Regions from separate parts of the Ochrobactrum sp. SFR4 genome, predicted to be linked through region 1. Evidence: predicted binding sites of a transcription regulator. Region 1 holds the regulator's gene; each other region holds the start of a gene.
What was found. The regulator LexA, encoded in region 1, represses DNA repair genes until DNA is damaged. The targets are predictions, from matches to a motif close to TGTTCNNNNTGTGTTCNG.

Region 1 (10,272 bases):
GGCGCTGGCAGCGGGTATAGTCATGGTAAGCCTGCGAGGTATTGCCGGACTGCTCCCATCTTTAGCGCTCTATTATCCGGTGAAGAAAGCCGCCGCACTGATTTCACTGTTTTCCTCCGGTTTCTATCTGGCTTTATCCGGTGCTGATGTGGCGGCACAGCGTAGTTTTATCATGCTGGCCGTGATGCTTTGTGCCGTGATTTTAGATCGCAAAGCTCTGACCTTGCGTAATCTGGCGATTGCAGCGCTGTTTAGTATTCTTGTGACACCGCATGAAATCTTGGGGCCGAGTTTTCAGATGTCCTATTCTGCAACCGGTGCGCTGATTGCAGGTTTTGCGTGGTGGAAATTACGCAAGAGACAAAACAACGAACGAGTGACGCGACAGACGGGATTGGGGAGCAAGCTCAGGCTTTGGCTGGGCGGAGTTGCGGGGACATCACTCTTGGCCGGCATCGCCAGCGGGCTTTTTGCAGCCTTTCACTTTAACAATATGGCACCGCTTGGAATGCTGGGAAATGCACTGGCATTGCCGGTGATCTCGGTGCTGATCATGCCTTTTGCGGTTCTGTCACTATTGATGATGCCATTGGGGCTTGAATGGCTGCCTTTACAGGTAATGGGCAAAGGCATTGAACTGGTCAAATGGATTGCCCATTTTGTTGCCGGACTTTCCCCTGATCTGATACCCGGTCTGTTACCCGTGCCTGTAGTGTTGTTATGGACGGCTGCTCTGCTTACAGCAATGATCCTCAACAGTCATTTGCGGCTGATATCGTTGTTTTTTTTCATGGCTGGCGGGATCGTGCTGAGTATGAATACTTTGCCGGATATTATTATCTCGGAAGATGCCAGACTGGTTGCTGTGCGTCAGAATAATATTCTCTATGTGAACCGCCAGCGACCAGCTGCGTTCACAACTGATAACTGGCGCAAGGCCTATAGAATTCATGAGATTAAAACGCCTGATAAGAGCAGTGCGGCACATTCCGGAGGTTTTGTCTGTGAGGATGGGTTATGCAGTTTTGATCTGCAAAACGAGCAGGTGCTGGCTTATGCCGAAAACCGGCCTGCTGCAGATATCGCCTGTAATATCGGTGACATTATCGTTCTCGCTTATGCGGGAAACCTATCGTGCCCTGACATAAATGAAAGTCGCATTACACCGGCAGTAACGCGAAAAGAACCAGTTATAATCACCCGCCAGCAACTGGCATTACGAGGTGTGGCGGAGATTTATCTGAAACCGGATAGTCGTAGTAATACAGACATAGCGCAAATTCATACTTCAGATATGTTGCAAAGCTCTGTTTCCGGAATGCGGATACATCAAGCTGGTTCAGCATACCAGCCGGAACAGGATTCGGTCGTGTTTGCAGTGGGAGAGCCGCAACGACCTTGGCATGGCTATCGTCTCTGGTCCCGTGCTGCCCGCAATCTGGAAGATCCGAAATAGGACTGTCACGCCTGTTCAATGAGTGCCGCAATTATGAGTGCATAGTTGTGGTACAAAGATGCACTAAAATATGTAATTTACAGAGTGCGATCTGTATCGCTCTGTTGGTCAGAACACTGTCAAAATGACCTGTCATGTTTCATTCAAAAATGAAATATCTGTAATCAATCGTCTGAAGTCGAAAACCGGCGGTTGGCCGGTTTTCGCTCCGATGCATATTAGTAGCGGCGTACCAGACCAACCAGCTTACCCTGAACACGCACACGGTCAGGACCAAAAATACGGGTTTCATAAGCAGGGTTCGCAGCTTCAAGCGCAACAGATGCGCCTTTGCGGCGGAAGCGTTTCAGTGTCGCTTCTTCATCATCGACCAGAGCCACAACAATTTCACCGGCATTGGCGGTATCACCACGGCGGATAATCACTGTATCGCCATCGAGAATACCGGCTTCGATCATCGAGTCACCTTTGACTTCCAGCGCATAATGCTCACCGCTGCCAAGCATTTCCGGCGGCAGGGTAATCATATGGGTTTGTGATTGAATGGCGGAAATCGGTACACCGGCTGCAATACGTCCCATCACCGGAACACTGATACCGGCAGGTGCTTCCGATTCTGTCGCAGGCGCGGCTTTTTTAGGCAGTTCGGTGACATTCTTTTTGCTGAGATCGCCTTCAATGACACTTGGTGAGAATTTCTTCTGGCTGTTGAGACCCGGCGCAATCGAGTCCGGCAAACGCACAACTTCAAGCGCACGCGCTCTGTTTGGCAGACGGCGGATAAAACCGCGTTCTTCCAGAGCTGTAATCAGACGGTGAATACCGGATTTGGAAGCGAGATTGAGCGCCTCTTTCATCTCGTCAAACGAAGGGGGAATGCCGCTTTCCTTCAGGCGGTCATGGATAAACAGCAATAATTCATGTTGTTTACGCGTCAGCATTATACGCTCCCAAAGCCTTTATATTATCTGCCGGTTACTAAAATTATGGTGGCAGATAATGAAGTCGTGCAGACTAAACGCATAACCGCATGCACGGGGCGCGGTAGCGAGAATCAATTTTTAAAACAAACCCAGAACGAACACTATATGTTCCAGTATTGTTCTGCAAGGCTTTAAAAGTGATTAATCCGATTGTTTAAAGAATTTCAGCGTATCATCAGGATCTGACAGCGATCACCGGCTTTGGCTGCTTCCGCAAAAGGCTCACGGATCAGCAGAGCATCCGCGCAGGTAATGACGGTCAGCATGGAGGAATCCTGCACCGGCAGAGGCGTTGCCAGTAACTCACCGTCGCTGTTGCGGGTCAGAGTTGCACGGGCGTAATCACGGCGGTTACCATTGGCGGCCATGTCCTGTGCCAGTCTGGCGCCGGCAATATATGTGGTCGCGGCTTTACCTGCCAGACGCGCAACCAGAGGTGCCAGAAACACATAGGAGCAGACGAGGCTGGAGACCGGATTGCCGGGAAGTCCAAGAACGAGCAGGGGCGCTTTGCCTTCGCGATCCAGCTGGCCGAACATGAGTGGCTTACCCGGACGCATGGCGATTTTGTAAAAGCCGAGTTCAACGCCGCAATTGGTCAGTGCCTTATGCACCAGATCATGATCACCGACAGATGCGCCGCCCAGCGTAATCAGAATATCGGCCTCCGAAGCAGCGACATTACGAATGGATTGCTCGATAAGGGCCAAATCATCCGGCACAATACCAAGATCATCTGCCGTGCCGCCATTGCGCCGTACAATTTCTGCGACACCATAACTGTTGGAGCTGACGATCTGATCTGCCGCAGGAACAGTGCCTGCAGGTACAAGCTCATTACCTGTAGCAAGAATAGCTGTTTTAGGGCGTTTATAGACCTGCAATTGCGCATGGCCGGACGCTGCCGCTAAAGAGAGCGATGCCGGATCAAGCAGATGACCGGTTTGCAGCAAGCATTCACCGTCTTTAAAATCCAGCCCGCTGAACCGGATATGACGGCTTTTGCTCACATCCCGTAACAGTGTAACCAGATTACCTTCCTGCTGCGTGTCTTCCTGAATGACAATCGTGTCGGCACCGGCAGGCATTGGCGCACCGGTAAAAATACGCACAGCCTCACCGGATTTGAGCATGCCGTCAAAGCCTTTGCCTGCAGCAGATTCGCCGATGACTTTCAATATAACGGGCAGCTGCTCGGCATCGGCAAAGCGTATGGCATAACCGTCCATGGCCGAGGCATCAAAAGGCGGTTGATTGAATGAGGCAAAAATCGAAGTGGCGAGAACACGATCACCGGCTTCATGCAGGGCGACGTGCTCATGGCCGGAAGGCATTTTATCCGCCAGCAAAAGCCGCAAAGCCTCATCAACCGGTAATAATGCCATGAAACCTACCCCGTAAAAAATAAGAGCGATATGCTAAGAACGCTGCCAGTCGCCGGATTTACCGCCGGTTTTGCTGTCGACGGCTATATTGCCTATGACCATGCCTTTATCGGCAGCTTTTGCCATATCATAAATCGTCAGGCAGGCGACGGAGACAGCCGTGAGTGCCTCCATTTCCACGCCGGTTTTGCCGGTCAGTTTGACTGTCGCACTAACCCGCAAGCCAGGCAGTGCCTCATCCGGCTCGATATCAACCGAGACTTTGCTCAGCATCAATGGATGGCAAAGCGGAATCAGATCAGAGGTCTTTTTTGCAGCCATAATACCGGCAAGACGGGCGGTGCCGATAACATCGCCTTTGGCGGCATTGCCGGAAAGGATCAGCTCAAGCGTCTGCTTTTGCATCGTGACACAGCCCGATGCGGTCGCAATGCGCACAGTGTCGGTCTTGTCACCGACATCGACCATATTCGCAGCGCCGCTTTCATCGAGATGTGTCAGCTTGCTCATAACTTACTCTTTGCCGGTCAGGAGTTTGCGGGTTGCTCTGGCCACATCCTGCTGGCGCATTAGGCTTTCACCGATCAGGAAGGTGGAGATGCCGGATTTCTGCAAACGCAGGCAATCATCATGCGTGAAGATACCGCTTTCACCAACCAGAAGACGGTCATCCGGCACCATGGCTGCCAGACGTTCAGATACTGCGAGATCGACTTCGAAAGTGCGTAAATTACGGTTGTTGATGCCGAGCAGACGCGAGGACAGTTTGAGAGCCCGTTCCATTTCAGCTTCATCATGCACTTCGATCAATGCATCCATGCCGAGTGAAAAGGCTGTGTCTTCCAGCTCTTTAGCCAGTTCATCATCAACACTTGCCATGATAATGAGAATGCAATCTGCACCCCAATGACGTGCCTCATAGACCTGATAAGGATCAAACAGAAAGTCCTTGCGCAGGGCAGGAAGGGAACAGGCCGCGCGTGCCTGTTGCAGGAATTCCGGTGCACCCTGAAAACTTGGTGTATCTGTCAGAACTGAAAGACAGGCCGCACCACCATCTTCATAGGCTTTTGCCAATGCAGGCGGATCAAAATCCGGACGGATCAGACCTTTGGACGGGCTGGCTTTTTTGATTTCCGCAATCAGACCGAAAGAACCGGCAGCCTGCTTTGCTTCCAGTGCTTTAAGGAAGCCACGGGCAGGTGACTGATCGGCAGCAGCTTTTTTCACGTCTGCCAATGGCAAACGTGATTTGGCTTCTGCAATTTCAACAAGCTTATAAGCTTCGATCTTTTTGAGGATATCGGTCATTTCATTCACTTGTCTTGCTGTTCGATACAGCAATCAGCTGATCGAGTTTGGCTTTTGCCGCGCCGCTGTCAATCGACTGGGCAGCAAGGGCAATACCTTCTTTAATATCTCTGGCTTTACCGGCAATGACGAGTGCAGCGCCGGCATTGAGCAGCACGATGTCACGATAAGCACCGGCTTCGCCGCCAAGTACGCGCAGCAGGGCTGCCGCATTATGCTGGGCATCGCCGCCCTTGAGAGCGTCAAAAGCTACGCGCTTCAGGCCGGCTTCTTCCGGTGTGATTTCAAATTCGGTGATTTCACCATTTTGCAGTGCTGCAATATTGGTGGTGCCAGCGGTGGTCATTTCATCCAGACCATCACCATAAACAACCCAGACATGATCGGAACCGAGCTCTTTCAGCACTTTGGCAATCGGCAGTACCCAGTCGCGGGAGAAAACGCCGACAAGCTGATGTTTAACACCAGCCGGATTGGCGAGCGGGCCGAGCAGGTTGAAAATTGTGCGGGTGCCAAGCTCTACACGGGCAGGGCCGACATGACGCATTGAAGAATGATGCATCGGCGCGAACATAAAGCCAAGACCTGCATCATGAATGCAGCGGCTGATGGTTGCCGGATCGGCTTCAATATTAATGCCGAGCTCTGCCAGCGTATCTGCCGCACCGGAGCGGGAGGACAGAGCGCGGTTGCCATGTTTGGCAACGACCACACCTGCGCCCGCAGTCACAATGGCTGCACAGCTGGACACGTTATAAGAGCCGGACTGATCGCCGCCGGTGCCGACAATATCAATTGCACCGGCAGGTGCATCAACGGGGATCATTTTCGCCCGCATTGATTCTACAGCACCTGCAATTTCCGCAACGGCTTCACCGCGCATACGCAGAGCCATCAGAAAACCGCCGATCTGGGCAGGGGTGGCGGAACCGGACATCATAATGTCAAACGCTGCTTTGGACTCCGCCTGAGTTAAAGGTGTGCCTGTAACAGCTTTGGCAATGTAGCTTTTGAAATCTGACATAGTGTACTCGAATCTTTAGTGAGGCTCCGCCTGCCTTCAAAGAGAGAAGGCGTTAGAAGGACAGAGCCTGATCCATCAGGGTCTGATTGATTTTAACCGGATATTCGCTCTGCAGACGGCCAACCAGCTGTTCCAGCAGGTCGTCGCCAATGCGTGAGGAAATCGCATCGCGTGTGCCCTGTGGCAGGCTTTCCGCGCTGACACCGGCAGGCTCAGTTGTCTCAATCACTTTGAACAGGATCTGGGTTTCTTTATTGATGCCGCTTGCAACGCCTGTGAGATTGTCCGCGCCGCCGAAGATCTGTGCAACCGCAGCCTCTGACAGTTCAGAATCTGTAGCCGTACGGGTCAGGCCGCGTTTGGTCAGTTTTTCAACGCCGGCTTCCTGAGCAAGAACGTCCAGAGTTTCACCGGCTTCAAGGCGCTTGCGCAGCTCTTCAGCTTTGGTTATCAGGCGCTTTGCTGCTTCATCCTGTTTCCACTCGGCTGCAACCTGATTTTTGACTTCATCAAATGTTTTGTCACGGGCAGGTGTCACGCCATCCAGCTGATACCAGATATAGCCACGGGTCGGGGTTGGCAGTGCATCATTATCAATGCCCTGATCAGACTGATAAACAGAGGTCAGGAAGGACGGCAGCTGCGGCAGATCGGCAACCGGCTTACCGTCCGGAGCATTACCGTTCACATCAACAGCTTCTACGGTTTTAACTTTAAGTTTCAGCTTTTCAGCAGCCTGCGCCAATGTTGCGCCATTACCGCGTTCTTCTTCAAATGAGTCATGAACCGCATTCAATGAGGTCAGCGCCTGTGTCAGAGCCAGAGTTTTGCGGATTTCCGGTGTAACTTCTGCTTCTGTTTTCACAGCTGCAGGCTCAATTGCGCTGACATGCAGCAGCACAGGGCCGAATGCGCCTTTTACAACATCGCTTGTACCATTGGCAGGCAGTGCGAAAGCCGCATCAGCAATCACTGCATCTGGCAGATCGCCTTTTACAAATGTGCCGAGTTTAACATCTTCAGGCTTTTTACCGCTCTGGGTAACGAGATCAGCAAAGCTGGTGCCGGATTTGATTTTATCCGAAGCCGCTTTTGCTTCTTCTTCATTAGCGAAATTCAGCTGCTCAAGAGTACGCTTTTCTTCTGTTGAGAAGCGGGCGATGTTCTTTTTGTAATATTCCTGAATCTCTTCCGGCATAACATCAGCTTCGTTGACAATGTCCTGCGCTTCAAGCGGCACATAGCTGACTTTACGATATTCCGGTGCGCGGTAATTGCCGAGATGGCTGTCATACCATTTTTTCAGTTCAGCATCGTCAGGTGTAGCAATCGTGTCAGCTTTTTCCTGAGTTAGGGTAATGTAATCAACCGTGCGGCTTTCACCGTCATAAAGCGCCAGTGCCTTGAACAATGTGTCCGGCGCGCTCATGCCGTCTGACACAGCTTCAACGATCTGCTGACGCAGCGCATATTTAGTGCGGCTGTTGAAATAGTCCTGTGCGCTCATGCCGGCCTGACGCAGCACTGCGTTAAACTGGGTGTTGGAGAAGCGGCCGCTGGAATCCAGAAATGCCTGATCTTCACCGGTGAGACGGGCGAGGTGGTCTTTCGACATGCCCAGTCCCATCTGGCGCGCCTGTTCATCAAGCAGTACGCCTGCAACCAGCTGACCGGTTACCTGTGACGGAATACCAAGTGCTTTAGCCTGATCGCGGGTAAGCTGCTGGCGGAGCTGGTTGGAAACAGCAATCACCTGACGGTCATAGGCCAGACGATACTCAGTCGGCGATACGGATGAACCTCCGGCTTCCAGAACAGCATTGCCGCCAAAACCTTCACGGAACACATCTGCGATACCCCATGCTGCAAAAGAGAGGACGAGAAGACCGAGAAAGAATTTCGAGACCCATGATTTGGATGCAGTGCGCAAGCTATCAAGCATAGAAGTACCTTTGTGGAGTAAACTCACTTTGTTAAATAAGGGGATAGCCGCCGATGATAATGCAGTCAAACGGAAACCTGCCTTCTGGGCACTAAGAACGAAAAGAATTGTGGCATTATTGCTGTTAAAGCCATGTTGAGCGATGCGTTTGGGATTTGCTTTCAGGTCTGAATTTGCTAGAGCGGTTTCAGTTTTGGGCACGAACCGGCTCTGCCTCACGGGTCTAAACCGGAGAGGCCGTGCCAGAAGCCGCTATGCAATGCGGCTGAAATCATTGGTGAGGAGGGTGTAATGACCCCGGAAATACGTCCGCTTGTTGCGGGTAACTGGAAGATGAACGGCACCGGCGAACAGCTGGGTGAATTGCGCGCAATCGCTGCCAATCTCAGCACGGATATCGGTCGTAAGTTCGATGTTGTGATCTGCGTACCTTCCACTCTTATTTCGCGTGCTGCGGCTACACCGGAAACTGATGCTATCGGCGTTGGCGGTCAGGATTGTCATGCGGCAGAATCAGGTGCGCATACCGGCGATATTTCTGCACTGATGCTGAAAGAAGCAGGCGCAAGCCATGTGATCCTCGGCCATTCTGAGCGCCGTACAGATCATCATGAGACCAGTGAAGCCGTTTGCGCCAAAGTACAGGCCGCTTGGAAAGCCGGCCTGACTACGATCGTTTGCGTTGGCGAAACCGCTGAACAGAAACAGGCCGATCAGACCCTTGAAATCGTTGGCCGGCAGATTGCAGATTCGTTGCCGGAAGGTGTCAAACCGGAAAATACCGTTGTTGCCTATGAGCCTGTCTGGGCAATCGGCACCGGCCTGACACCAACTGTTTCGGATGTGCGCACAGTCCATGCTTTCATCCGCTCGAAGCTGATTGAGCGTTTCGGTGCCAAAGGTGCACATCTGCGTCTGCTCTATGGCGGTTCGGTCAAACCGAATAATGCTGTTGAATTGCTCGGTGTAGCTGATGTGGATGGCGCGCTTGTCGGCGGTGCCAGCCTGAAAGCCACAGATTTTCTCGCAATTTGTGACGCCTATCGCGTGCTCTGAATTTGAATAAATATCAATCCCTTGCAAGCATTCGGTTGCAGGGGGTTGGATTGTCGGATAAATCCGTGTAGAAAGCCGTTTCTATTCCTATAAGAAAGCAGTCCGGAAACCCATGCAAACCGTTCTTATTGTTATACATCTCCTGATCGTTCTCGCACTTGTCGGCGTTGTGTTGATTCAGCGTTCCGAAGGTGGTGGTCTTGGTATCGGTGGTGGTTCAGGTTTCATGACTGCGCGCGGTGCAGCCAATGCTCTGACCCGTACGACAGCAATTCTGGGTGCAGGTTTCTTTGCAACCTCGCTGCTTTTGGGCATTCTCGCCATGAACGGCGAACGCCCGACAGATATTCTCAACCGTATCCCTGCCGGCAGCTCACAGACTGCACCTGCAGGCGGCAACGGTATTCTGGATCAGCTTGGCGGTGGTACAACAACACCGGAAAGCACACCGGCACAGCCTGCCACTCCGGCAAGCCCGGTTCCGAGCTCCCAGTAAGAGCCGGATTTATGAATGATAAAAAGCCTCCTCGCGGAGGCTTTTTTATTTTAAGCATTTCCAGCAAAAGTGGGAACCGCCTTCGCAAGGGAAAACAGTTCGCTGGACTGTTTTCTTTCCTGCTTCGATGCGTAGGATAATGCGTGAAGATGTACATCAGAGTATTTTTGATGACTTTAAATGCTCTGATGTATTTGCAATAAAAGTGTTGCAGGCTTGCCATAGACGACGGGATTAGCTTGTGGGTAACATATTGCCCGTTGAGAGATCAGTGAGTTTGGCCTATCAGCAAGCAACCTGTTTACACCTCATCTTCGGCTCATCGTGCTGATGAGACATAAAAGAGTGTTTTGAGAAAGCCCCATGATTTCATCCCGTGTTCTCATCGCCGGTTTTGCCGGTTTGTGCTTAAGTTTCTCCGCTCTCACCGGTCAGGCTGCGGCCCAGACGGCTGCTGCGGCCGCATCAACGGATACGACGGCTAAAGCCGCCAAGCCGGAGAAGAAGAAAGCCACAACCCAGAAGGCTGCCAAAGGCAAATATAATATTGATCCGAGATATCAGGCACAGACTGTTGCCTTCTCGGGCTATCCGGTAGGGACAATCGTTGTCGATCCGG
Region 2 (10,272 bases), 130 kb from region 1:
CGCGACACCGGCTGCTTTGGCAACGCTTGGCGATCATCCGGATGGCGGCTCCATTACTGTGCGTGACGGTCGCTACGGCCCTTATGTTAATTGGGGTAAGGTCAATGCCACGCTGCCAAAGGGCAAAGATCCGGCAACGGTGACAATGGAAGAAGCGCTGGAGCTGATTACAGCGAAAGCCGGCTCTGCCAAGAAGACCACGAAGAAAGCCGCACCGAAAAAAGCGGCAGCTCCGAAGAAGACAACCAAAGCCAAGGCTGCGGATGATGAAGCCAAACCGGTGAAAAAGGCAGCAGCTAAAAAACCGGCTGCGAAAAAAACCACGGCCAAGACTAAGAAAGCAGATGCCGCGGAATAACCGGCCATCAGTTTTAAGAATAAAGGGCACCATTATGGTGCCCTTTTTATTTACAGCACTCTGCTTTTACAGAGGTTCCAGTTAAGACTGAATCGTTGGAACCGCTGTACCTGCTTGTTTTGTGCATTATCCGACGCATCGCAGCAGGAAAAGAAATCAATCGGTCCGGCGAACTGATTTCCCTGCGGAGGCGCTCCGCACTTTTACTGGAAATGCTATAATGTTCATCTTTTCCGGCAGAAACAAGCGCAAGCAAATGTTTCCATTCTGTGCTGAAATGCTTTAAAGAGTTTTCAGGACTTTATGAAAAGTAAATATTAAGGATGACCGGATTGGCTCGCAGAATGACCCCTTCTTCTGACCGCAACAGCGGTTCGGACAAATTGAAAAACCGGAAGGGTGAGAAAAAGAACAAGGCGCTTTCCGGCAAATCCAAAGTGAAACCGCTCTCGGAAGCTTATCTTCCGAGCAAAGAAGATATCCTCACCTTCATCACTGAAAATCCGGATCGCGCTGCCAAGCGTGATATTGCCAAGGCGTTCAATCTCAAGGGTGATGCCCGCATTTATCTCAAAGATATTTTGCGCGAACTGGCCGATGACGGACAGGTGGAGAAGCGTGCCAAGAAACTGTCACGCCCGAACAGCCTGCCGCCAATTGCAGCGCTGACCATTACCGGTCGCGACAGCGATGGCGGCCTGATTGCACGTCCGATTGAGTGGAATAGTGAAACAGCTGCTCCGCTGGTTCTGCTGCGCCGGACGCATAAGGATAAAGGCCCGACGGTTGGTGTCGGCGATCAGGTTCTGGCGAAAATCTTTGCCAGTTCCGATAAAAGCGCTGCGCCCTATACCGGTCGCGTTATCAAAAAACTGGAAAAACGCGATAATGCCGTGCTGGGTGTTTTGCGCCAGTTGCAGAGCGGCGAATACCGTCTTGAGCCGGTCAACCGCAAACAAAGTGAAGTCAGTATTGATGCGCAATATCTGAACGGCGCTGAACCGGGCGATCTGGTTGAAGCGATCCCGCATCAAAAGAGCCGTTTTGGTCTGCCGCAGGGCAAGATTGAACAGGTCATCGGCTCGATCGGCAGTGAAAAAGCGCTGTCGATGATTGCGATTCACGAATATGAAATTCCGCATATTTTCCCTGAAAGAGCGATTGAGCAGGCGGAAAACGCTAAACCTGCCACTATGGCTCATCGTGAGGACTGGCGCTCACTGCCGCTGGTCACCATCGATCCGGCTGATGCTAAAGATTATGACGATGCGGTTTTTGCCGAACCGGATACTGATCCGGCCAATGAAGGCGGTTTTATCATTGTCGTGGCGATTGCCGATGTCAGCCATTATGTGCTGCACGGCTCCTCACTTGACCATGAAGCACTGAAGCGCGGCAATTCGGTCTATTTCCCTGACCGCGTGGTGCCGATGCTGCCGGAGCGCATTTCCAATGATCTGTGCTCGCTGCGTGAAGGTGTTGACCGTCCGGCCATGGCGGTGCGCATCATCATCGGCGCAGATGGCCGCAAACGCTCGCACAGCTTCCACCGCATCATGATGCGCTCGATTGCCCGCCTCGCTTACCAACAGGCTCAGGCAGCCATTGACGGTGCACTGGACGAGAAGACCGAACGCGTTATTGATATCAGCCTGAAACCGCTGTGGAAGGCCTATGCGGCGCTGAAAAAAGCCCGCGACAAGCGCGAGCCGCTGGAGCTTGATCTGCCGGAGAAAAAACTGATCCTCGACGATCAGGGACAGGTGCTGAAAGTGATCGTGCCTGACCGGCTCGATGCGCATAAACTCATCGAAGAATTTATGATTCAGGCCAATGTCGCCGCCGCTGAAACGCTGGAAGCCAAAAACCAGCCGCTGATCTATCGTATTCACGATCTGCCGTCGCTGACCAAGCAGGAATCCCTTCGCGACTTCCTCAAAACACTGGAAATCAGCCTTGCCCGTGGAGCGGAACTGCGCCCGGGCCAGTTCAACGGCATTCTGTCCCGCGTTCGGGGTACAGATCACGAAGAACTGGTCAATCAGGTGGTGCTGCGTTCACAAAGTCAGGCCGAATATAATACCGACAATATCGGCCATTTCGGTTTGAATCTGCGCCATTACGCGCATTTCACCTCGCCGATCCGCCGTTATGCTGACCTGATCGTCCATCGTGCACTGATCCGCGCGCTCAATCTGGGTCCCGATGGTCTGAGCAATGACGAGATTGGCGAATTGCCGGCCATTGCGCTCAGTATTTCCCAGACAGAGCGCCGCGCCATGCTGGCCGAACGTGAAACGACAGATCGCCTGATTGCCCATCATCTTGCAGAACAGGTTGGCAATGAGTTTCAGGCACGTGTGCAGGGTGTGACCAAAGCCGGTCTGTTTGTGACCCTTGCGACATATGGCGCCGACGGCTTTATTCCCATTTCCACTTTGGGTCGGGAATATTATCACTATGATGAAGCCGGTCATTCTGTCGCCGGTGAACGGTCAGGCAAAGGCTATCGTCTTGGCGACAGTGTGGAAGTACGGCTGGTTGAAGCGCAGCCGGTTGCCGGAGCACTGCGTTTTGAAATGCTGACAGAACCGCGTTTGCTGCCTGCATCCTTGCAATCGCACCATAAAGCTACCAAATTCAGCCGCAAGGCGGGAAAATCCCGCACCGGCGGTCCGGCCAGAGGCAAACCAGCCCATATTTCGCGTAAAAGCAAAAGATAACCCCGACACAGGTACTGGGAGACGATGATGAGCAGCGATCAGACCCTGACACAGACGGAAACGCAGGTTTTCGGCGGCGAGAAGACAAAGCCCGCCCGCACACCGCGCCCGTTGGGACAAGCCATGCAGCGCGGTTTTCTCTCCCGCTGCCCGCATTGCGGTGACGGCAAATTGTTCCGCTCCTTCCTGCGTCCGGTCGCCAATTGCTCTGTCTGTAATGAAGATTACACGCCGCAGCGCGCCGATGATCTGCCTGCCTATCTGACTGTGCTGATTGTCGGCCACATCGTGGTCGCGCTGTTCATGATGGTGGAAAATATGGGCGGCCTGTCACTCTGGGGGCATCTGGCCATCTGGGGGCCGGTGACCATTCTGATGTCACTGGTGCTGCTGCAACCGATCAAAGGTGCCACCATCGGCCTGCAATGGGCGCTCTATATGCATGGCTTTGATAAAGAAAGTCAGCAGGAATATATCTGACGCAAATGTCAGGACATAAAACAGACCACGCTTTACAGAATATGCACCGGCCGGATGATGCGGCAGCCCTGAACAATCAGGGCACCGCAGCATCCCGCACGATCCGGCCGCGTGATGCCGCCTCACTCATCCTCATCGACCGCAACGGCAAAGAACCGCGTCTTCTCATGGGACGTCGCGCCCGTGCGATGCATTTCATGCCGGATATGTTTGTCTTTCCCGGCGGCGGTACAGAAGCGCAGGACGGCAGAATTAATGCTGCCAACAGCCTCAGACCACAGGATGAAGCCAAATTGCTGGCAGGACTTGGCAAGCGTTCCAGCACACAACGTGCCCGCGCCTTGGCCATGACCGCGATACGCGAAACCTATGAGGAAACCGGCCTGCTGCTCGGCACGCCGCATGAGGAGGCGCAAACACATCCGTGGACAGGCTTTGCCCGCTGCAATCACCTGCCTGATTTATCGCAGCTGCGCTATGTGGCGCGCGCGATCACGCCGCCCGGTCATGTGCGCCGCTATGATGCGCGGTTCTTTGCCAGTTTTCTGGATGAAATCAGCCCGGAACTCCCTGCCCGAAACCGCAATCCGGCTGACATAAGTGCTATAGAATCATCTGCTTATAATGAGCCGGAATTGTCTGATTTGAAATTTGTGAGCTTTTCCGAGGCCTTTAATCTCAATATTGCAGCGATTACGCGCATTATTTTACGGGATATCGAAAAACTCCTGCTCGAAGACAGGGATTTGTCCTCTATATATCCGGTTCCGTTCTATCGTAAACGGCATGGCCGTCATGTCCGTGAGGTGATTTAAGTTTCATGCAGCAAGACCATCTTTCAACTGAACCCGCCTCAGAGGTGATACAGCCAACACAATGGCGCTCGCTGGGCGCAGCCATTGCCACGATCAGCGCTGTCGGTGCAGCGATCGGCCTTGGTATTCCGCTGCTGAGTGTGCTTCTGGAAAGCCGCGGCTATTCAGCCAGCACCATCGGTGCCAATACGGCTGTTGCCGGTCTTGCATCACTGTTTGGTGCAGCGCTATCCGCGCGCATTGGCTCCTATCTGGGCGTTGCACGTTCGATGATGCTGATGCTGTTCATCAGCGGTCTGTCCTTTCTCGGCTTTTATCTGTTTCCGAATATTATTGCATGGTTTGCACTGCGCGTTTCCTTACATTTCGCGCTCACCGTGCTGTTTGTGCTGTCTGAATATTGGGTCAACACCTCTGCCCCGCCTGCCAAACGCGGACTGGTACTTGGTATTTACGCGACCTGTCTTTCTCTCGGCTTCGCAGTCGGCCCGTGGCTGTTCTCAATCATCGGCAGCGGCGGCTTCATGCCGTTTGGTATCGGCATCGTTATTATTGCGCTGGCAGCCTTCCCTGTCATGATTGCCAGTAAAGACAGCCCTGAATTCGAGGAAGGCGAGCATGTGCCCTTCCTGCCTTATATTTTTGCTGTTCCGGCAGCGACAATGGCGGTTTTCGTCTATGGTGCAGTAGAAACCGGCGGCTTTGCACTGTTTCCGGTCTTCGGCACACGTGTTGGTCTCAATGAAGGTGATGCGGCGCTGCTGCTAACCATGGTCGGTCTCGGCAATGTGCTGATGCAGATTCCGCTCGGCCTGGTCTCCGATCGTATCGGTGACCGCCGTATTCTGCTGCTAATTTGTGCTATCATCGGCTTTGCCGGTATGGTACTGCTGCCTTATGTTGTCACTAACTGGTATCTGATGGCAGTTCTGCTGCTGATCTGGGGCGGTGTGGTTGCCGGTCTTTATACTGTCGGCCTCGCCCATCTTGGTTCGCAATTGCAGGGACGTGAGCTTGCTTCAGCCAATGCCGCGTTCATTTTCTGCTATGGTATCGGTATGCTGGCAGGGCCTCAGGCAGCTGGTGTCGGCATGGATTTGCTGGGAGCAACAGGTTTCCCGGTCACTTTATCACTCTTTTTTGCAGCATTTATCATAATTCTGCTTATCAGACTGGTAGTTCGTAAACAGCGGGCTTGACTTTTCGGCGCGTATCCGTAGTGTCGCGCCAAATTCCCGCACCCGGATGAAATCGCCGGAATCGCAGGCGGTTTTATTTTTTTAAAGAGCAGGATAACGTTATGGCTAAGGCTACAACAATCAAAATCAAGCTGTTGTCGACCGCAGACACAGGCTTCTTCTACGTAACCAAGAAGAACAGCCGTACAATGACTGAAAAAATGACAAAGCGTAAATACGACCCGGTTGCTAAGGCACACGTCGAATTCAAAGAAACCAAAATCAAATAATTCTGGTTTCGGTTATTAAAAAACCCGGACTGTTATCAGTCCGGTTTTTTTTATTGCCTGAATACGGAGCGTTTCCGATTGGCAATCTGAGTAAAAGCCTTGATTAAGCCACCCAATCCGTCTGCTGCAACACAATACGGTAACCGTCCGGATCTTCGAAGGTTATCCCCTTCTTGTCCCAGTAAGGATTGAAGGAGCTCACAGGTAAAAAGCCGGCAGCTTTCATACGGCCAACAGCATTTTCCCACTCAATCTGATCCGGCAAATAAAAAACCAGCAGATTCTCTTTGGTTGGTGCCTTACCGGCATGATGTTTGTTGGTGCGTGTGAATGCAAAATGATAGGGCACATTTTCACGCCCCATAATGATCGCGTCAAAACCATCATGATCCTGAAAACGATCAAGAACTGTCAGTCCTAAACCATCCTGATAAAAGGGAAGCAGCGCATCCAGATTATCTGTCGGTCTTACGATGCGGAACTTGGGAACATTCATCATTCACCTCAATAAGGCGAAGTCCTGTAACTACAGGTCACCGAGATAGGATTTGATTGTCTCAATAAAGCGCGGCACGGAGATCGGCTTGGAAATATAGGCCTCGCAACCACCCTGACGGATACGCTCTTCGTCGCCCTTCATGGCAAAGGCCGTGACTGCGATAACCGGAATGGCTTTCAGATCGTCATCCTCTTTCAGCCATTTGGTGACTTCAAGACCAGAGACTTCCGGCAGCTGAATATCCATCAAAATCAGATCAGGACGATGAATACGTGCCAGATCCATAGCTTCAAGACCATTGCGTGTACGGATGGTTTCATAACCGCTGGCTTCAATCAGATCGCGGAAAAGCTTCATATTCAGCTCATTATCTTCGACGATCATTACTTTTTTGGTCATGAGAAAATACCTTATTACTCAGAATATTATCTGAATATATCCGCGTGCCTGGCCGCAGCATTTCGTAGTTTTCGGCTCACGTCAATTACCACTCACGGGTACAGCACACAGAGACCATAATTATTCCGACCCGAAGAGCATAGCATTGAACAATGACCAAATTGACCCTAAACAGTTTTCATACAGCTAAAGATGCAATTAAAGTTGCCAAAACGTAAAAGCCAGCGGATATAAAATGTCAAAAACTGTCTTGAATCAAAGCGATGCTGAAAATCTGGCCATTGAAGCTCTGGTCTTTCTGGCACAGCAGCCGGATCTGATGAATCGCTTTCTGTCCCTCACCGGCATTGAAGTCTCATCCATCCGCGAAGCCGCAGGTGAACCGGCTTTTCTGACCGGTGTATTACAGTTCTATCTGGCACATGAGCCAACGCTCATGCAGTTTTGCGAAGCAACCGGTCACAAGCCGGAAAGCATGAATCAAGCGCTGCGCTTTCTGCCAAACGGTGACAGTGCTTACGACCAATCCATGTAAGTGCAATCTTTTGCATCGCTGCAGATTGTGTATAAAATTCGCTGGCACTTGAAATCATCTGCCTGTATTGTGCAAATGTTCCGCTTATGTTCGGATCATGATACAGGTTTTTACGATGGTCAACGGTGTTTCCGGTTATTTTGCTGAGGCCGATCCGCAGTCAGGTTTCTGCCGCGATTGCCTGACTGTGCAGAAAAAGCGCCGCACTGAACCACGCCCGCGTTGCAGCGCTTGCGGCAGTCCGCGTCTGGTGCGCCATGAAGAGCTTTATGATTTAAGCTTTGCACATATTGATTGTGATGCTTTTTACGCTTCCATTGAAAAACGCGACAATCCTGAACTGCGTGACAAGCCGGTGATTGTCGGCGGCGGCAAGCGTGGTGTCGTTTCCACCTGCTGCTACATTGCGCGCATCCACGGCGTGCGCTCCGCCATGCCGACCTTCAAAGCTATTGAGCTCTGCCCGCAGGCCGTATTCGTTAAGCCGAATATGGAGAAATACCGCAAGGTCGGGCATCAGATTCGCCAGATGATGTTTGATCTCACGCCGCTTGTCGAACCGCTTTCGATTGATGAAGCGTTTCTGGATCTGCGCGGCACGGCCAAATTGCACCGTGCACCGCCTGCTCTTGTGCTGGCAGAATTCGCCCGCCGTATTGAACAGGAAATCGGCATCACGGTTTCTGTCGGTCTGTCCTATTGCAAGTTTCTGGCAAAACTTGCCTCAGACATGGAGAAGCCGCGCGGTTTTTCGGTGATAGGAGAAAAAGAAGCGCAGAATTTTCTGAAGTCCAAACCTGTCAACATGATCTGGGGTGTCGGCAAGGCGCTCAATGCCAAGCTCAATGCTGACGGTATTCAGACCATAGGGCAACTGCAGCAAATGGAGGAATCTGCGCTGATGAAGTCCTATGGCGTGATGGGGCAGCGGCTTTACCGCCTCTCCCGTGGCATGGATACGCGCACTGTGCAGCCGGAAAGCGAGATGAAGAGCATCTCCAATGAAACCACTTTTGATATTGATATCGCCAAAGCTGAGGAGCTGGTGCCGGTTCTGCGTGCACTGTCGGAAAAAGTTGCCGGACGGTTGAAGCATGGCGAGATTGCCGGTCATACAGTGGTGCTGAAGCTCAAGACCAAGGATTTCCAGAGCCGTACCCGCAATCATCGTCTGAGCGATCCCACGCAGCTTGCAGACAGGATTTTCCGCACCGGTCTTTATATGTTGCAAAAGGAAATTGACGGCACTCAATATCGTCTGCTCGGCATCGGTGTTACCGACCTCACCGATCCGGTGAAAGCCGATCCGCCTGATCTGGTGGATATCAAAGCAGGTAAGCGTGCAGCGGCTGAAACTGCCATTGATAAGCTACGCTCCAAATTCGGCTCCAAAACAGTGGAAACCGGCTACACATTTGGTAAAGGTAACCTCGCCCGCCCGCAGACACCGTCAGATAAATAAATGCCTTCAAGTATTTATATGGAAGATAAAATATGATTATCAGACCTGCCCGATTGAATGATGCTGAGGCCATGAGCCGTGTATTGACAGATATTATTGCAGTTACACAACGGCAGCGTCCGCATGATCAGGATTTTGTGTGCGACACTTATATCAATAATCCGCACGGCATTTTGTGCAGCGTTGCAGAAGATGAGAATGGTGAGGTTTTGGGCTTTCAATCGCTGATCCGCGCTGCTGAGGACAATAAATATGGTGTCGCAGCAGGCTGGGGCATTATCGGCACCCATGTCAGCCCGAACGCAGCCCGCCGCGGTGTTGGCAAGGCTCTGTTCGCCGCAACAAAACTCGCAGCTGAAAACGCAAATCTGCAAAATATTGACGCAACTATCGGCGCGGATAATGCCAACGGGCTTGCTTATTATGACGCAATCGGTTTCCAAAGCTATCGCACCGGAGATAATACAATCTGCAAGCGTTTCAGCGTTTTCTCTTCATAATTGCATTCCATTTACCCACCGTTTTGTTAGCGAATAAAATGCTAATAAAAGTCATGTCATCATTTCTTCACGGAAGTGACATTTGCCTGCAACAGAGAACGGCGAAACCTCCCCTCAATGTCTGAATCAAAAAGTGGCAGGCCATAGCAAAATGGTGATTTCGAGCACCGGAACGCAGCGTATATATAATTACGTGAGTACCGGAAGCGCAGAAATAGCCATTTACAGCAAAGCAAGGCGACTTTTGGATCAGAGATCCGGAATTTATCGCAACATTCGGGGATATTCATGTCGCGCCGCTCAATGAGACTTTCTCTCATCACCGCTCTTACTGCCACCTTAGCAAGCTCTGTTGCCTTTTCCGCTTCGGCAGAGCCGGTTTTCAACCGTATTGCCAGCTTTGCGGTAACAGACAATCTGCCGAAAGATGCAGACGTCAAAGCAGCAACCTCTTCGGAAATCATTACGGTTTCGGAAGATGGCAATACGCTAATCTATTCCGACAGTCCTTATGGTGGTATCGGTTTTGTTGACATTACCGACCCTAAAAACCCGAAAGCCGGTGGTGTACTCAAAGTTGAAGGCGAACCGACTTCAGTGACTGTCGCCGGCAAACGCATCCTCGCCGGCGTCAACACATCAGAAAGCTATGTCAAACCATCCGGTCGTCTGGATGTGATTGATATTGCGTCGCGCAAAGTTGAAATGAGTTGCGATCTCGGCGGCCAGCCGGATTCTGTTGCTGTTTCTCCTGACAAGAAATTCCTCGCAGTCGCCATTGAGAATGAACGCGATGAAGAGCTGAATGACGGTGAACTGCCGCAGCTTCCGGCCGGTAATCTGGTTATTCTCGACCTCAAAGACGGTAAGCCTGACTGCAAAACCATGAAACTCGTGGATATGACCGGCATTGCGGAAATCGCGCCGGAAGATCCGGAGCCGGAATTTGTTTCCTTCAACAGCAAGAATGAAATTGCTGTTACCCTGCAGGAAAACAACCATATCGCGATTATTGATGCGGCTTCCGGCAAAA
Region 3 (10,272 bases), on a different contig from region 1:
CTTACCATAAGAAACAGTGCGCATGCGATTAACTGGTACACCGCGTGAAGCCAGATAGTCACGGGCAGCAGCAGCACGACGCTGGCCAAGTGCCAAGTTGTATTCGCGTGTACCGCGTTCGTCCGAGTGACCTTCAACAGTGATCGAATAGTTCGGGTAACGGGCAAGCCACTGAGCCTGACGCGACAATGTCTGCTGGGCGTCAGCGCGGATCACGGAGCTGTCGAGATCGAAGAACACACGGTCACCGACATTAACAGTAAAGTCCTGTGCAGAACCGGCAACAGCGCCATTGGCGCCCATACCGCCATTCAGGCCAAGATCACCTGCATTGTTCGGCAGGTTTTTCTTGTTCGCGCAACCGGCAACGGCAAGCGACAGGAACAGGGCAACAGCAAACGGGCTGCGGGCAATCGACTGGGAACGGCGCATGGCCCGTACTCCTTAAGAATAATGCGTTTACATGATGTATGACTAACCAGATGATTAATCATATTGAGGTTAAAAACCGCTCAAATAACATGGTTAATTGTTACTTAATCAGCATAAAAACTCAAGTTTTCTCCGTCAAAAACCCGTTTTTCGGCTTATGCACGGAGGCAGTTTCAAGTGGTTCTTCTCTGGTTGCAAAGCGAACCGTTTATAGGCAACCTAAAAAGCATTGCGGCAGAAACACGGCTTTAATCACAAAAAGCTTATTTGACACTACCACCTGCCTTCAGAAAATAAGCTCTGTGTCTTATTCAGCACACAGAGCTTATTTCAAACTTAATTCAGCAATGGCGACCATGCCGGATCAGAAGCCGCATTCGGCGTCTGGATTTGACGTTCATTACGGCCTGTCAGATCAATCGTAAACAGACGGGATGTACCGCCACTTTCACGGAAGAACATCAAAACACGGCCGTTTGGCGCCCATGTCGGACCTTCATTATGGAAGCCGCTTGTCAAAAGACGCTCGCCCGAACCATCGGTTTTCATCACACCGATGGAGAACTGACCACCGGACTGCTTGGTGAAAGCAATCAGATCGCCGCGCGGGGACCATACCGGTGTCGAATAGCTGCCGTTACCGAAAGATACACGCTGTGGATTGGAGCCGTCGGCACCCATGACGTAAATCTGCTGGCGACCGCCACGATCGGATTCAAATACGATCTTGGAACCATCCGGCGAATAGGATGCCGAGGTATCAATGGCCTGGCTACTGGTCAGACGGGTGGTTGTACGCGAGCGTAAATCCATCGTGTAGATGTTGGCGCTGCCGTCATCCTGCAAAAGGCTCATGACCACTTTCTGACCATCAGGAGAAAAGCGTGGCGCAATCGTCATGCCCGGGAAATTACCGACCAGTTCCTGCTGTCCTGTTTCCAGCTGCAGCAGATAAACACGCGGACGGTCACCGGCAAAGGACATATAAGTGATTTCCTGACGGCTTGGTGAGAAGCGCGGTGTCAGCACCAGATCTTTACCGTTCGACAGATAACGCACATTCGCGCCGTCCTGATCCATGATCGCCAGACGCTTGACGCGTTTCTGCGCGCTGCCGGACTCATCAACGAACACGATACGTGTATCGAAATAGCCTTTTTCACCGGTCAGGCGCTCATAAATCGCATCGGCAATAATATGGGCAACGCGGCGCTTATTTTCCGGTGTTGTGAAAAACTGCTGGCCTGCAAGCTGCTGTCCGGCAAAAGTATCCCACAGACGGAACTCAGCTTTCAGACGGCCATCCGGCTGCTTGGTCACGCGGCCGGTAACCAGTGCCTGCGCATTGATGACTTTCCAGTCTTCAAAACGCGGTGCCACATCCGGATTGCTGATTTTTTCAATGAATGCTTTTTTGTCGATCGGCGCAAAGAGGCCGGAACGCTCAAGATCCGCAGCGATGATAGAGGTAATTTCCGCACCCAGCGCATCACCGGACAGGAAGTCGGTCAGAGCAATCGGCAGCGGGTCAACATTACCCTTGTTAATATTTACTTCCACAACGGCGCGTGCAGGCAGCACCGCAGCCGTGCTCACTGCCGCAGCGACAGCGAGAACTGAAAATAAGGTTTTAAACAGTGTTTTCATGATGGCGTGGACCTCGTTTGTCCTGATCATATTTGGTTCTGTGAGACGTCTCACATGCTTTGGTATTGAAGAGCTTCACAGAAAGCCCCTGAAACCGGCGCTGCACAGCGCCGGTCCGTATTCCGTTTAGAACATTTCGCTCGGGTCAAAATTCACGATGACCGTCGCCCAGGTTTCATATTTATCTCGCGGCAGATTGTAAGGCGCTGCACGCATCACCGCACGCCGCGCACTGTCTGCTGCCGCACGGCCAACGATAGAATCGCCGCCTGTATAAGTGACTTCCGGCGAGCCGTTAATTGAGCCGTCTTCATTCAGCTGCATCTTAACGATAATGCGCAGATCAGAAGCATCGGCCACACCCGAAGGGATACTCCATTTGTCACTGATCTGACCTTTCAGAGCATCCATTTCCGTCTGGCTGAGTTTGGCTCCGCCGGTCGTTTTCTTGGCACCGAAAGCTTCCTTGTCGGTAGAGCGTTTGGCTCCGCCGCCCGCCGCTTTTTCACGGTTCAGGAGTGCGGCAACCTCGTCAGCCTTCGCATCCTTATCCTTGGATGTATTCTGCGCGGTTGTGCTTGGCTTTTCCGGTTTCTTCTCGTCTTTTTTCTTATCCTCAGCCTTGGCCGTTTCCGTTGGTTGCGGTTTCGGCTTGGCTTCCGGCGCCGGAACACGATCCGGCAATTTTACTTCTTCAGCCTGTTCCGGCTGCTTTTCAATCGCTTCGGCAACAGGATCCGGCTTCAACTCAGCCTTTGGTTCCGGCTTCGGCTCCACTTTTGGCTCCGGCGGCTTCACCGGTTCAGGCGGTTTCACCGGCTCCGGTTTTGGCTCCGGCTTGTTTTCCTGTACAGGCTCCGGCTTTTCAGCCGGTTTTTCCGCAGGTTTGGCCGCTTCTGCGGTTTCAACCGGCTTCGGTTTTTCATTCGGCATCGGCGGTGTTTTCAGATCAAGCTCGCTGTCACCGGCATTTTCCGCCTGTTCAACCGTTTTCGGTTTGGTCGTTGGTTTTGGCGCTGCTTTTTCCGCTTTCGGCGCTTTTTTATCGCCCTGCTGTACCTGTGAAATATCTTCAATCGGCACAATATCGACAGGGAAGGATTCAGTATCAGTCATGTCAAAAGGCTTCGGCGAAGAGAACGAGAAAAGTCCCCAGCCGATAATGACCACATGGATGAGTGTTGAGGAAGTCAGACCTGCCTTCATGATGGCGTCAGCTATCCTGCTCCTGGAGGGTCACCAGACCGATATTCTTAAAACCGGCAGCGGAAATACGTGACATCACTTTCATCACAGTACCGTAATCGGCATTTTTATCGCCACGCACAAAAACGCGCTCTTCATAGCCGGTTTTGGCGATAGCTTCGAGTTTCGGCACCACTTCTGCGATGTCGATCTCGGTTTCCTGCAGATAAACCTGTCCCTTGTCATTCACAGACACGGTAATCGGCTGAGTATCGGCATTGAGTGCCTTGGCCTGCGTATCCGGCAGATCGATAGGCACACCGGAGGTAAGCAGCGGTGCAGACACCATGAAGATAATCAGCAGCACCAGCATCACATCCACGAAAGGCGTGATGTTGATTTCACTCATCGGAGCCTTTTTGCCGCCGCGTCTGCGACGACCGCCTGCTCCGCCCTGACTTCCTAATGACATACCCATCTTAGAACCTTCCGGCCTTCATCTCATGACCTGATAACCGGCCTGAATTGTAAACGCCTGCTATAAACGAAACCGGATGATTTATCCGCGCGGCGTCAGCTTCTCATCAATTTGTCGCGACAGTATGGCCGAAAACTCATCGGCAAAACCTTCCATGCGCGAGGTGATTTTTCCTGCATCCGCTGTCAGCTTGTTATAGGCAATAACAGCAGGAATAGCCGCCAGAAGACCAATTGCGGTTGCCAGCAGCGCTTCCGCAATACCAGGGGCCACAACGGCAAGGCTGGTATTTTTGGAAGCGGCAATCGCCATAAACGAAGTCATAATACCGACAACAGTACCAAACAGACCGATAAATGGTGCCGATGTACCAATTGTGGCCAGAAAACCGAGACGTGATTCCAGCTTGTCGTTTTCACGCACCAGAGCCACATCCATCGCTTTTTCGATACGCATCTGCAATGCAATCGGAGAACGCGCGCCTTTTTCGAAAGACTTTTTCCACTCGCGCATCGCTGCCATAAAAATGGCGCTCATGCCGGTGGTACGGCGTTCGCCAAGATTACGGTAGAGTTCTTCCAGAGACTGACCGGACCAGAACACCTGTTCAAAACGGTCAATGGCACTTGTCGCACGGCGATAGGCCAGCGTCTTGTCCACGATGATTGCCCATGTCCAGATTGAGGCTGCCAGCAAACCCAGCATGACCAGTTTGACAACCCAGTTAGCCTGCATGAACAGTCCCCAGAGACTGACATCACTTGTGTGTGCTGCAATGGGTAGAGCTTCCATTTGTCACCTGTCCTCGAATCCAAACGCCCGGCTCATCACCGGGCGGCAAAAGCAAAACGGTTCACCGCGCAATTTTCTGCGCAACCGTTTCGATCTGTTGTTACCTTAAGCGGTCCGGATGCATTATTTGCCTGCACGGCCCGCCGAATTGCTTTGCGCCGTATCTGCATAGTGCCGGACACAATCTTGTGCATGACCGGCTGTTTTGCTTTTTACGGTTAATTTTGGTGAAAGGAAGGCGACAGGCAGATTCATGCCCTTACCTCTCCGTCTTGGACTAAAGATGAACTATTATGGTTAAAGATAAGTTAGGATTCGCACTATTGCGGGCAATTTTGCGTGCAGCGGCTTATTTTCCGAAACCAGTACTGAGCTCTGCCTGCGTCGATCACGCCGCATTTTTGAAGTGCCGCAGGATTACACCCGCCAAACTGTTCCGGTTTAGCGATTAAAGCTTCTGCCAGAGCATTTTACAATCAGGCTGGATCACTTGGACATCCCAGATTCGTCAAGTTAAATCAATTTGACGGCGGTGATGCTGCGATAAATCAAAGAATTCAAAGCCGGTGCTGTGATCCAATCCGGATATAAACCGCTCTAAAACCTGCATATTATGCGGTAAACAGCGCTTTCCACTCTTTGGGCATCCGTTTCGGGCGGCCTTGTTTATTGATCAGTGCCGCTTCAACCTGCGCTTCAATCAGCAATTCGCCATTTTTACGCCGGATGTGCTGGCACATCGTCACCCGCGCTCCGGAAGCTTCAATCACGCGAGTCTCAATCACCAGCATATCATCAATGCGGGCAGGCAAACGGAAATCAATCTCCATACGCCGTACAATCCAGACAATCGGCTCGCCAAGCTGCCCCTCTTCCAGCTGCGTATGATGCACACCTTTCAGACGCAAAAAATCGGTGCGGCCCCGTTCCAGAAACTCCAGATAACGGGCGTGATAAACCACACCGGAAAAATCCGTATCGGCATAATAGACCCGTGCCAGCAGCCGGTGTCCTGCGGGTGTCAACGTACCATTAATCACTTCAGATTCAGCCGCGCTTAAATCGTCTGGAGATATTGTATCCGGCATCAGGCTTCGTCCTCAAACAGGGTAATCTGCCGTGCAGCCAGATCAGTCGGTGCCGTCAGCCCCAGATGTTGCCATGCAAGTGCTGTCAGCACACGCCCGCGCGGCGTGCGTTGTAAAAAGCCCTGCTGGATCAGATAGGGTTCAATAATATCTTCAATCGCATCGCGCGGTTCTGATAAACCAGCAGCAATCGTCTCAATCCCCACAGGTCCGCCGCCAAAATTGCATGCAATCATATTAAGATAGCGACGATCCAGCTGATCGAGACCAATATTATCAACTTCCAGACGGATCAGCGCCTCATCGGCGATCTTCGCATCCACAATGTCTGCTTTTGCGACCAGTGCAAAGTCACGGACACGGCGCAGCAAACGACCGGCAATACGCGGTGTTCCGCGTGCACGCCGCGCAATCTCGCGTGCACCATCATCGGAAATATTCAGCTGCATCAACCGCGCACCACGGCGCACAATATATTCCAGTTCATCAACCGTATAGAAATTCAGCCGCACCGGAATACCGAAACGGTCGCGCAAAGGCGTGGTCAGAAGACCGAGACGGGTTGTCGCCGCCACCAGCGTGAATTTCGCCAGATCAATCTTGACGGAGCGTGCCGCAGGTCCCTCGCCGATAATCAGATCGAGCTGATAATCTTCCATCGCCGGATAGAGAATTTCTTCCACCGCAGGGCTGAGGCGATGAATTTCGTCGATAAACAGCACATCGCGGTCTTCAAGATTGGTGAGCAATGCCGCCAGATCACCGGCTTTAGCAATCACCGGCCCTGAAGTGGAGCGAAAATTAACGCCGAGTTCCTTGGACATAATCTGCGCCAATGTGGTTTTGCCCAAGCCGGGAGGGCCGACAAACAAAACATGATCCAGAGCCTCACCACGGGTTTTGGCTGCTTCGATAAAAATTTTCAGATTAGCGCGTGCTGCCGCCTGACCGACAAAATCATCAAGGCTTTGCGGGCGCAAAGCCGTGTCCGTATCCTCTCCGCGCTTTTGCGCAGAAATCAGACGATCTTCATCACTCATCAGTTACACCCGCATTCATTTTCTCAGGCGACATTTTTATCGCGCCAGTTCTTTCAATCCAAGCCGGATCAGCTTGGCAGAATCTGCATCTTCTCCAGCCTCGCGCAAGGCACTGGCAACCGCATTAGCGGCCTGATCGCGTGAATAGCCGAGATTACTCAGCGCGGAAACCGCATCACTTACTGCAGTGGAAGCCACACCCTCACCGATTTCCTGCTTCAGCCCGATATTGGCCGCAGCATCACCGGCAAATGCGGGTGCCTTGTTCTTCAACTCGGTCACAATGCGCTCGGCCACTTTTTTGCCGACACCCGGCGCACGGGACACCATAGCAATATCACGCAAAGCAATAGCATTGGCGAGTTCAGACGGCGTTAATGTGCCCAGCACCGCCAGTGCCACTTTGGCCCCGACACCCTGCACATTTTGCAACAGACGGAACCACTCACGTTCCAATGCCGTACCGAAACCATAAAGCCGCAGCACATCTTCACGCACATAGGTTTCAATCAGCAGAATAGCCGCTTCACCCGCTGAAGGCAGATTGCCCAGCGTACGTGCAGAACAGAAAGCCACATAGCCGACCCCATGCACATCAAGAATGACGTGATCGTCAGCAATTTCATCGACAACACCTTTCAGTTTCCCGATCATGATATGGCTGCAATCCTCCCGCTTTTCTTCAGTTCCGCCAGATTATACAGGCTGTGCCGGTTATGGGCATGACAAATGGCAATCGCCAGCGCATCCGCCGCATCACTGGTATCAAAGCTCGCCCGTGGCATTAGTACTTTGACCATCATATGAATTTGCTGTTTTTCACCGTGGCCGACACCGATGACCGATTTCTTCACCGCATTCGGCGCATATTCAGCTACACGCAATCCGGCCTGTGCCGGCACCAGCAGTGCAATACCGCGCGCCTGCCCCAGCTTCAGCGTAGCACCTGCATCTTTATTGACGAAGGTATGCTCAACAGCCGCTTCATCCGGCATCATCTGATGCAGAACAGCGCTTAACCCTTCATGCAGCTGGCATAAACGCGAGGCAAGATCCATTTTGTCATCAGAGGTGACTGTTCCGGCTGCAATAAAATGCAGGGAATTACCCATGGACTCAATCACGCCCCAGCCGGTGCGGCGCAAGCCCGGATCAATACCAATAATGCGAATCGCCTGTTTCATATGCTGACCTTACCTTGTGTAAGGTGCATTCAACAATCAAAATGTGAACAAAATGGAAACATCGCTATTTAAAGACGGGAGAATATGTTAAAGCATGTCTGGCTCAAATGGATTCATTTAGCGGTCGCGAACATGCGACAATTAAATGAAACCAGAGCGTGTCGCGTTTAATTATATCCACTGCGTTCGCTCTGTCTTTTTGTCTTAACGCATGTCGCTATCGGAAAACCGGCACCCACTTTTCCGCGACATGCTTAGGCAGATCAATTGCTGCCAAATGCTGTACGCAGCAGAATGATCTGATCCGAAACCGGATTACCTTTGCACTCAACCAGTTCACGGATCGGCTGATGATAGCTGTCACCATCCATGCAACGCACACGATCCTGAAGATGCAGCGAATGCGCAATCATATCGCGGAAAGCCTGCGGCAGTTCTTTCCAGCCTGCGGTTTTTTCACCGGCAGAATGGGTTTCCAGACTGACCTTTGCCTTCTCTTTTGCCACCATTTCGCGCGGCATATCGCCGGAACGGCTGGCACGCAGCAGCAAAAGCCAGGAGGCAATATGCATCAGACGCGAGGTCAGACGCATGGATTCAGCGGCATAAAGTGTTGCAGCCTTATGAGACAGAGAACGCGCAGCGTCTTTCCCCTCACCGTCAAGATAAGCGGCGGCTTCTTCCACCAGCGCCATACCTTCACTGTAAAGCGGTTTGAAACTGTCTGAAAACACCATACGCTCCGACAGACGGATCATATTGTCCGGCACTCTGTTTTCGCTGCGATGTGTCTGTTCCATCATCTTGTTCTGCTCACTGGCAACTGCAGCTCACTGAACCGCAGTTGTAATTTTTGACAAGCATTCCGATCTCATAAGGCACCGCATTTCCTCCGGTTTATAACCGGCCAAACAGGCGAATCCCCTATAATCAGGCTGCACTTCACTTGTTTGCATCACAAAGCGTGATCGTAAAAAACCGTTTGGCTATGGCCTATCCAAGCAAAATGCACGCTCATACACGCTCGCGCAATAATATGGTTAAAGAAAGATGAATTATAATTTTGTGCTTGCCAGAGTAAATAATGCCATCCAAGCGAATAAAGCCAGCTTGTTCAGGTAGTTAAGCAGAATCGCCTATATTTTCCGGCAACAGCAACGCCTGCCCGCAGATTTTCGCAGAAACTCTTTATCCACAAAGCGGCTCTCAACTGCGGATAAACAAAGCAAGCTCAGAAATAAAAAAAGAGCCGCAAAAGCGGCTCTCAGAAGTTTAACAGGGAGGCGTCATACAGAGGGACCAAGTCCACTCGGTAAGAATCCGGCAAAACCGGATAGCCCTATATTCTTTTGTTAACTTTAATATTTAGTTAATGCGGTGAGTTCAGTTTCTAGAGCGTGTCGCGTTTAATTGTATCCACTGCGCTCGCTCTATCCCTTATTTTTACGCATGACGTTATCGGAAAACCGGTGTCCACTTTTCCGCGACATGCTCTATCTCTTTCAGGAAGCAGGAACCGAACGCGGCTTCACAGCTATAGGAGCTGGTTTCCGGCTTTCTGCTGCTCGTGCAGATCTTGCGATTTCCGGCACAGGACTTTTCGAAACCGCTTTGCCTTTCCAGCCGATGCGTGGCAGCCATTCCAGATAATAGACCAGCGCAAACTGAGCCATAATACCACCCGCGATCAGCAAGGTATCAAAGGACAGGCTCACCGGATAAACATGGCGCAGTGCCTGACCGGCCATCGCCAGAATAGTACCCGCCACAAAAACCGGCAGCGAATGCTTACCCAGCAAAGCCAGCGGATGGTTCATATCAAGACGGGCTTTTTCCGACAGCGCAGGAATACCGGCAATAACATAGGCAAGCGCCAGCACATGCAACAAACGGGTTGCCGAGAGATAGGTCTTGTCAAAACCCGTCAGCACCGCAGGCAGTCCGAAGGAAATATCCCAGTTCGGATGCGGGACGCGCAGCCACAGCAGGGAGAAAACCAGATAAGAAATCGCCGCAATCATCAGCGGACGGTTCTGATCAAAGCGGCCGCCCTGCTTCACGTAGGCCATGGCACCAATACCGATGGCGAACAGAAACTGCCACGACAGCGGATTGAGGAACCAAACGCCCTGCGTCGGATAATTCATCGGCGCAATATAATAATAACCGGACAGAAACCAGATCGAACCGGAAATCGTCAGCATCAGCGAAATACTGATCCGTGACAGATAAAGCATAACCGGCGCAAACAGCATCAGCACCAGATAGAGCGACAGGATATTATTATAGCCGAGCTGGTGGCCAAGCGTGGCCAGACCGACAAAAGCCTGAGCAGGCTGCTCCATCACAGTCTTGATATTGATCATTTCCAGCATTTCCGGCCGCTTCATATAAATGGCCGTAAAACCGAAAATCGCCAGCGTGAT

Region 2: the regulator LexA is predicted to act here: its motif matches at 7,354-7,371, upstream of HBA93_RS05135 (DNA polymerase IV).
Region 3: the regulator LexA is predicted to act here: its motif matches at 7,890-7,907, upstream of ruvC (crossover junction endodeoxyribonuclease RuvC).

What each region holds. Positions count from the first base shown of each region.
Region 1 covers NZ_JAAPBB010000003.1:96,199-106,470, forward strand. The annotation lists gene HBA93_RS04570 (ComEC/Rec2 family competence protein) at 1-1,456, shown strand, start outside; gene lexA (transcriptional repressor LexA) at 1,675-2,397, opposite strand; gene HBA93_RS04580 (molybdopterin molybdotransferase MoeA) at 2,604-3,824, opposite strand; gene moaC (cyclic pyranopterin monophosphate synthase MoaC) at 3,858-4,334, opposite strand; gene trpC (indole-3-glycerol phosphate synthase TrpC) at 4,338-5,135, opposite strand; gene trpD (anthranilate phosphoribosyltransferase) at 5,137-6,159, opposite strand; gene HBA93_RS04600 (SurA N-terminal domain-containing protein) at 6,212-8,101, opposite strand; gene tpiA (triose-phosphate isomerase) at 8,393-9,157, shown strand; gene secG (preprotein translocase subunit SecG) at 9,270-9,653, shown strand; gene HBA93_RS04615 (L,D-transpeptidase) at 10,017-10,272, shown strand, end outside.
Region 2 covers NZ_JAAPBB010000003.1:225,472-235,743, reverse strand. The annotation lists gene topA (type I DNA topoisomerase) at 1-358, shown strand, start outside; gene rnr (ribonuclease R) at 703-3,081, shown strand; gene HBA93_RS05170 (DUF983 domain-containing protein) at 3,109-3,561, shown strand; gene HBA93_RS05165 (NUDIX hydrolase) at 3,567-4,376, shown strand; gene HBA93_RS05160 (MFS transporter) at 4,382-5,575, shown strand; gene rpmG (50S ribosomal protein L33) at 5,677-5,844, shown strand; gene HBA93_RS05150 (VOC family protein) at 5,948-6,343, opposite strand; gene HBA93_RS05145 (response regulator) at 6,371-6,742, opposite strand; gene HBA93_RS05140 (DUF3572 domain-containing protein) at 6,978-7,277, shown strand; gene HBA93_RS05135 (DNA polymerase IV) at 7,393-8,739, shown strand; gene HBA93_RS05130 (GNAT family N-acetyltransferase) at 8,772-9,239, shown strand; gene HBA93_RS05125 (esterase-like activity of phytase family protein) at 9,528-10,272, shown strand, end outside.
Region 3 covers NZ_JAAPBB010000008.1:169,972-180,243, reverse strand. The annotation lists gene pal (peptidoglycan-associated lipoprotein Pal) at 1-432, opposite strand, end outside; gene tolB (Tol-Pal system beta propeller repeat protein TolB) at 769-2,079, opposite strand; gene tolA (cell envelope integrity protein TolA) at 2,206-3,285, opposite strand; gene tolR (protein TolR) at 3,293-3,742, opposite strand; gene tolQ (protein TolQ) at 3,824-4,534, opposite strand; gene ybgC (tol-pal system-associated acyl-CoA thioesterase) at 5,146-5,622, opposite strand; gene ruvB (Holliday junction branch migration DNA helicase RuvB) at 5,622-6,662, opposite strand; gene ruvA (Holliday junction branch migration protein RuvA) at 6,699-7,316, opposite strand; gene ruvC (crossover junction endodeoxyribonuclease RuvC) at 7,313-7,846, opposite strand; gene rcdA (protease adaptor protein RcdA) at 8,110-8,616, opposite strand; gene HBA93_RS12185 (OpgC family protein) at 9,349-10,272, opposite strand, start outside.